DNA from 3 places in the Pseudomonas sp. A genome. Region 1 is predicted to be linked to each of the others. Evidence: predicted binding sites of a transcription regulator. Region 1 holds the regulator's gene; each other region holds the start of a gene.

Evidence for each region. The regulator FliA, encoded in region 1, starts transcription of late flagellar genes. The targets are predictions, from matches to a motif close to CTAAAGTTTNNNNNNNNNNNGCCGNTAA.
Region 2: AC0MAZ_RS09720 (flagellar protein MotY) is a predicted target of FliA. The motif match lies at 1,243-1,270, and genes of this name have one in related genera.
Region 3: AC0MAZ_RS01915 (methyl-accepting chemotaxis protein) is a predicted target of FliA. The motif match lies at 1,431-1,458, and genes of this name have one in related genera.

Annotation. Positions count from the first base shown of each region.
Region 1 is NZ_CM149873.1:4,923,194-4,925,392, reverse strand. Features, by position in the region: gene fleN (flagellar synthesis regulator FleN) at 1-787, shown strand, start outside; gene fliA (RNA polymerase sigma factor FliA) at 784-1,524, shown strand; gene AC0MAZ_RS21995 (chemotaxis response regulator CheY) at 1,629-2,003, shown strand; gene AC0MAZ_RS21990 (protein phosphatase CheZ) at 2,023-2,199, shown strand, end outside.
Region 2 is NZ_CM149873.1:2,151,124-2,153,322, reverse strand. Features, by position in the region: gene AC0MAZ_RS09725 (argininosuccinate synthase) at 1-100, opposite strand, end outside; gene AC0MAZ_RS09720 (flagellar protein MotY) at 229-1,206, opposite strand; gene pyrC (dihydroorotase) at 1,337-2,199, shown strand, end outside.
Region 3 is NZ_CM149873.1:415,481-417,679, reverse strand. Features, by position in the region: gene AC0MAZ_RS01915 (methyl-accepting chemotaxis protein) at 1-1,368, opposite strand, end outside; gene AC0MAZ_RS01910 (hypothetical protein) at 1,646-1,876, shown strand; gene AC0MAZ_RS01905 (cell division protein ZapA) at 1,873-2,175, shown strand.

The sequences.
Region 1 (2,199 bases):
AGGTGGCGTCGGCAAGACTAACGTTTCAGTGAACCTGTCCCTGGCGCTGGCCGAACTCGGCCGCCGGGTCATGTTGCTGGACGCCGACCTGGGCCTGGCCAATGTCGACGTTCTGCTGGGGCTCACGCCCAAGCGCACCCTGGCCGACGTCATCGAAGGCCGCTGCGAGCTGCGCGATGTGCTGCTGCAGGGCCCCGGCGGCGTGCGCATCGTCCCGGCGGCGTCCGGCACCCAGAGCATGGTGCACCTGGCGCCCGCCCAGCACGCTGGCCTGATCCAGGCCTTCAGCGAGATCGGCGACAACCTCGACGTGCTGGTGATCGACACCGCTGCGGGTATTGGTGACTCGGTGGTCAGCTTTGTCCGCGCGGCCCAGGAAGTGTTGCTGGTGGTGTGTGACGAGCCCACCTCGATCACCGACGCCTACGCCCTGATCAAGCTGCTCAACCGCGACTACGGGATGAATCGGTTCCGCGTGCTGGCCAACATGGCCCAGAGCCCGCAGGAAGGGCGCAACCTGTTCGCCAAGTTGACCAAGGTCACCGACCGCTTCCTCGACGTCGCCCTACAATACGTCGGCGCCGTGCCGTACGACGAGTGTGTGCGCAAGGCCGTGCAGAAGCAGCGGGCGGTCTACGAGGCCTTCCCGCGCTCCAAGTGCGCGCTGGCGTTCAAGGCCATCGCGCAGAAGGTCGACAGCTGGCCGTTGCCTGCCAACCCGCGCGGGCACCTGGAATTCTTCGTCGAGCGCCTGGTGCAGCCCACCAGTGCAGGGCCAGTGTTATGAACGCGAGTGGTTTCAAGATGTACAGCAAGGCCGCCAAGGACGCTCAGTACGAGCTGATCGAACGCTACGCGCCACTGGTCAAGCGTATCGCCTACCACCTGCTGGCGCGCCTGCCAGCCAACGTCCAGGTCGAGGACCTGATCCAGGCCGGGATGATCGGCCTGCTGGAAGTGGCCAACAAATACGATGCCAGCAAGGGCGCCAGTTTCGAGACCTATGCCGGTATCCGCATCCGCGGCGCCATGCTCGACGAGGTGCGCAAGGGTGACTGGGCGCCACGCTCGGTGCACCGCAACACGCGCATGGTCAGCGACGCGATTCGCTGCGTTGAAGCAAAGACGGGGCGCGACGCTAAAGATCACGAGGTTGCTGCCGAACTCCAATTGAGTCTCGATGATTACTACGGGATTTTGAACGACACCCTGGGCAGTCGCCTGTTCAGTTTCGACGACCTGCTGCAGGACGGCGAACACGAGGGGCTGCACGAGGATGGCGCCAGCAACCAGCTGGAGCCGGCGCGGGACCTGGAGGACGAGCGCTTCCAGGCCGCATTGGCCGAGGCGATCGCCAACCTGCCGGAACGCGAGCGCCTGGTGCTGGCGCTGTACTACGACGAAGAGCTGAACCTCAAGGAAATTGGTGAGGTGCTGGGGGTCAGCGAATCGCGTGTCAGCCAGTTGCACAGCCAGTGCGCGGCACGTCTGCGCAGTCGCCTGGGTGAATGGCGGGCGCGTTGAGCCAAGGTTCGATGCAGTCGTTTTTTTGTGGTGCCGAATTGATTGAGTGCGCGCTCGGCGCCGAGCGCGTTTAAGACTGCTTGGAGGTCTAATTGAACAAAGACATGAAAATCCTCATCGTTGACGACTTCTCGACGATGCGGCGGATCATCAAGAACCTGTTGCGTGATCTGGGTTTCACCAACGTCAAGGAAGCCGATGACGGCAACACGGCACTGCCGATGCTCACCAGTGAGCACTTTGACTTCCTGGTAACCGACTGGAACATGCCGGGCATGACCGGTATCGACCTGCTGCGCGCGGTCCGTGCCGACGAGCGCCTCAAGCACCTGCCGGTGTTGATGGTCACCGCCGAAGCCAAGCGCGAGCAGATCATCGAAGCTGCCCAGGCCGGCGTAAACGGCTATGTGGTCAAGCCTTTCACCGCCCTGGCGCTGAAAGAAAAGATCGAGAAGATCTTCGAACGCGTCAACGGCTGAGTCACGTCTGGGGGGCGCAATGGAGTCAACCAACAACTCTTTGGGTGAGTTTGAATCAACCCTGAAGAAGCATGCCCAGGAGCTGGTCGAGAGCCTCGAGCGCGGCCGGTTCGGTGATGCGGTGCAGCTGATCCACCAACTGAACCAGACCCGCGACCGCGGGCTGTACCAGGAGGTCGGCAAGCTCACCCGTGAA
Region 2 (2,199 bases), 2.8 Mb from region 1:
TCACCACTTCACAGTTGTAGGTGTCCTGCAGCCACTTGAGAATCACCGAAGTATCAAGGCCGCCGGAATACGCCAATACGACCTTTTTTACGTCCGCCATGCCATCACTCCACGGGGTTGTACGGAAAGCGGATGATTCTACCGGCGTTGCTGAAAAATTTACAATGGGGCGACAGCTTGTGACGACAAAGCGACAGGAATTGTCGAGAGCGCGACCCGCTGTCGCACTCAGGATTTCGCTGGAGCGGACGGCGTGGCAGCGGCTGCAGGCGTCGTTGGCGCAGGCGTGGCGGCGGGTGCCGGGGCCGACGGGGGCACCTGCGCTGCTGGTTTCTCCACCGGCTTCTCGACCGGCGTTACACGCTCGAGCTGGATGTTCACCCGACGGTTGCGCGCCCGGTTGGCGGCACTGTTGTTCTTCGCCAACGGATAGCGTTCGCCGTGGAAGCGTACGCTGATCTGCTCTTCCGGCACGCCATGGGCCTTGAGGTAGTCGGCCACCGCCAGGGCCCGTCGGCGGGAGGTGTCGCGGTTGGTCAGGCGATTGCCGCTGTTGTCGGAGTGGCCGTTGAGTTCGATGTGGTTGACCGTCGGATCGGCCTTCAGGTAGTCGAGCAGCACATCCAGACGGGCGCGCGCCGAGCTGTCCAGCTCGATCCCGCCGCCGGGGAAGCCGACCTGGGTCTGGCGGATCTGGTCGTAGTTCATCGGCAGCAGCTTGGCGGCGCACAGTTGGTAGTCGCTGTAGGCCTTGGCGAAGCTGACCGGCATCACATGCACTTCCATCGGCCGACCACCTTCGCCCCGGTAGTTGCGCACCACGGTGCTGCGACCATCGAGCAGGCCGTTGATCAGGCGGCTGGCCTGCCCCTGGCTGGAGGTGAACAGCACGCCGGTACGGGCCATGTGCACCGCACCGAGGTTGATGTCGCCGCGCCCGGGCTGCCAGGGCGCGGCGGCGGCCAGCAGGGTGGCGGAGCCAGCGCCCAGGACATTGCTGTCCGAACGCAGCTGGAAGGTCGGCTGCTCGCCGGCACGGCGCACGAACTCACCGCTGCCGATACCGTCGATCGGCTGGATCAGGCGACATTCGAACTGGTCACCCTCGACTTTCCAGGCGACGTTCTCCACGCGGGTCTGGAAGGTCATTGCTCCGGCCGGCAGGCTGGCAACGAGGGTGAACAGGGCTAGGTAACGCTGGCGCACGGGCGGCTCCACAAATTCCGACGACTTACCTGAACGCTATCGGTCGCCCGTCGGAAAACTTGATAGCCGTGCTCGAACAGGGGTTTTCCGGTAGCATTGGCTTCTGAGTTCGACCCGCCTGGAATCTCCAATGTCCGATCGCCTGACCCTCCTGCGCCCCGACGACTGGCACATCCATCTGCGCGATGGTGCCGTCCTGCCCCACACCGTCGGTGACGTGGCGCGCACCTTCGCCCGTGCCATCATCATGCCTAACCTGGTTCCGCCGGTGCGCAACGCCGTCGAGGCCGCCGCCTACCGTGAGCGCATCCTTGCCGCACGCCCCGCCGGCAGCCGCTTCGAGCCACTGATGGTGCTCTATCTCACCGACCGCACCAGCGCCGACGATGTGCGTGCCGCCAAGGCCAGCGGGATCGTGTACGCCGCCAAGCTCTACCCGGCCGGCGCCACCACCAACTCCGATTCGGGCGTGACCAGCATCGACAATATCTTCCCGGCGATCGAGGCCCTGGCCGAAACCGGCATGCCCTTGCTGGTGCACGGTGAAGTCACGCGCAGCGAGATCGACGTGTTCGACCGCGAGAAACGCTTCATCGACGAGCACATGCGCCGCCTGGTCGAACGCTTCCCGACCCTGAAGGTGGTGTTCGAACACATCACCACCAGCGACGCCGCGCAGTTCGTCAGCGAAGCGCCGGCCAACGTCGGTGCGACCATCACCGCCCAGCACCTGCTGTACAACCGCAACCACATGCTGGTTGGCGGTATCCGCCCGCACTTCTACTGCCTGCCGATCCTCAAGCGCAACACCCATCAGGTGGCGCTGCTGGATGCCGCCACCAGCGGCAACCCGAAGTTCTTCCTCGGCACCGACTCGGCGCCCCACGCCAAGCATGCCAAGGAAGCCGCCTGCGGCTGCGCCGGCTGCTACACCGCTTATGCCGCCATCGAGATGTACGCCGAGGCGTTCGAACAGCGCAACGCCCTGGACAA
Region 3 (2,199 bases), 1.3 Mb from region 1:
CAGGGTCGACTCGGCGCGCTCGGTGCTGGTGCGCATCGAGTCCACGGCCTGCTCGGTGCCGCCCTGGATGCTGCCGATCATCCGCTCGATCTCGCTGGTGGACTGCTGGGTGCGGTGGGCCAGGGCGCGCACCTCGTCGGCGACCACGGCGAAGCCACGACCGGCCTCGCCAGCACGGGCGGCCTCGATGGCGGCGTTGAGCGCCAGCAGGTTGGTCTGGTCGGCCAGGCCGCGGATCACGTCGAGTACCTTGCCGATATCGCGGGACTGCTCGGCCAGGTGGGTAATCAGCTTGGCGGTGGACTGCACGTCGCCGCTCATGCGCTCGATGGCGCCCACGGTCTCCATCACCAGGTCACGGCCATCGCCGGCCGAACGGCTGGCTTCGCTGGAGGCCTCGGAGGTGCTCACCGCGTTGCGCGCCACTTCCTCGACCGCGCTGGTCATCTCGGTGACAGCGGTGGCGGCCTGCTCGATCTCGTTGTTCTGCTGCTGCAGGCCCCGGGCGCTTTCGTCGGTGACGCTGTTCAGCTCTTCAGCGGCGGAGGCCAGCTGGGTGGCGGAACCGGCGATCAGCTGCAGGGTGTCGCGCAGCTTGTCCTGCATCTTGGCCATGGCCTTGAGCAGGCGCGCGGCCTCGTCGGTGCCCTCGGCATCGATGTGGTGGGTGAGGTCGCCCTCGGCGATCTGCTCGGCGGACTTCAGCGCCTCATCGATGGGCTTGACGATGCTGCGGGTGAGCAGGAAGGCGAACAGCAGGGTCAGCACCGTGGCGGCCACCAGCAGGCTGATCACCAGGCCGAAGGCACCGCTGTACTGCTCGGCGGCCTGGGCGTTGGTGGCGCTGGTCTGGTCGGTGTTGATGCGCACCAGAGTGTCCATGATCTTGTTGATCTGCTCGGAGTTGTCCAGCAGGTCGCGGTTGAGCAGGTCGCGCAGGGCGTCGAGGTCGCCGGCCTGGCTCAGCGTGCGCATGCGTGCCTCGAGCTGGCGGTACTGGTTGAGCAGCAGGCCGTACTGGTCAAAGGCGGCTTTCTCGTCGGCGGCGGTTACCAGCGGCTCGTAGGCGCGGCGGGCCTTGTCGATCTGCGCGTTGCGCTCGTCCAGCAGGCGCAGGGTGTCCTGCTGGGTGGCCGGTTCGCGGTTGAGCAGCAGGCGGTAGGACAGGGTGCGCAGGCGCAGGTTGAGCGCGGTCAGCTCGTCGAGGGTCTTGATGCTGGGCACGCTGATTTCCTCGATGGTCACCCCGGCCTGGCGGATGTTGCCCATTTGAATCAGCGAGAACACGCCGAGGCCCAGCATCAGCAGGCCGATCACGGCGAACCCGAGCAGCGCGCGCGGCGCGATATTCATATTGCGTAAGGACATGGAGGCAGTTCCCAAGGCAGAAGAGGTGCCGCGATCCATGCGACGGAAGAAGACCTGCCTGCCTATCGGTCGTGACCGGCCAGTCTTGAGTCCGCAATGCAAAAATTGTGAGGCAGCTAACTATTTTCCTGACCAGCGGTTGATCCAGGTCGGAACAAGGGGGCCGATCCTGGGTCAACCTGAACCAGGCAAACACCTTTTGAATCCGATATTTAATGGCGGGGGCGGCGGTTTTTCCTTATCGTGTGCGCCCTTTGCAACAACCCGAGATAGACGCATGTTGGAAACTTCCCTGAATCAACTCGAGCAACTGGTCAGCGACCTGATGCACAAGAACGCGCAACTGGCCGAGCAGAACGCCAGCCTCGGCCAGGAACTGGCCCAGGCCAAGGAAGAGAACGACAGCCTGCAGTTGTCGCTGATGGAGCAGGAAGAGAAGCACGGCGCCACCGCCGCCCGCATCCAGGCCCTGGTCGAGCGCGCCAGCGCAGGTGTCGTGAACGCATGAGACTGCAAGCGCAGCCGGTCAATGTCGTGTCGATCCTGGGCAACGACTATTCGCTCAAGGCACCCGAAGGCCAGGAAGAAACCCTCTCCCAGGCCGTGCGCATGCTCAACGTCGCGCTGGCCGAAACCAAGCGCAACTACCCGACCCTGATCGGCGACAAGCTGCTGGTGCTGGCTGCCCTGAACTTGTGCTCCAAGCAGATCGAACTGCAGCACGAGCACGACCGCACCCTCGAACGCACCCAGGCGCAGATCGACGCCACGGTCGATGCCATCAGCCGGACCATCGGCGACCAGTAAAGCGCTCAAGCATCCCCTGTGGGA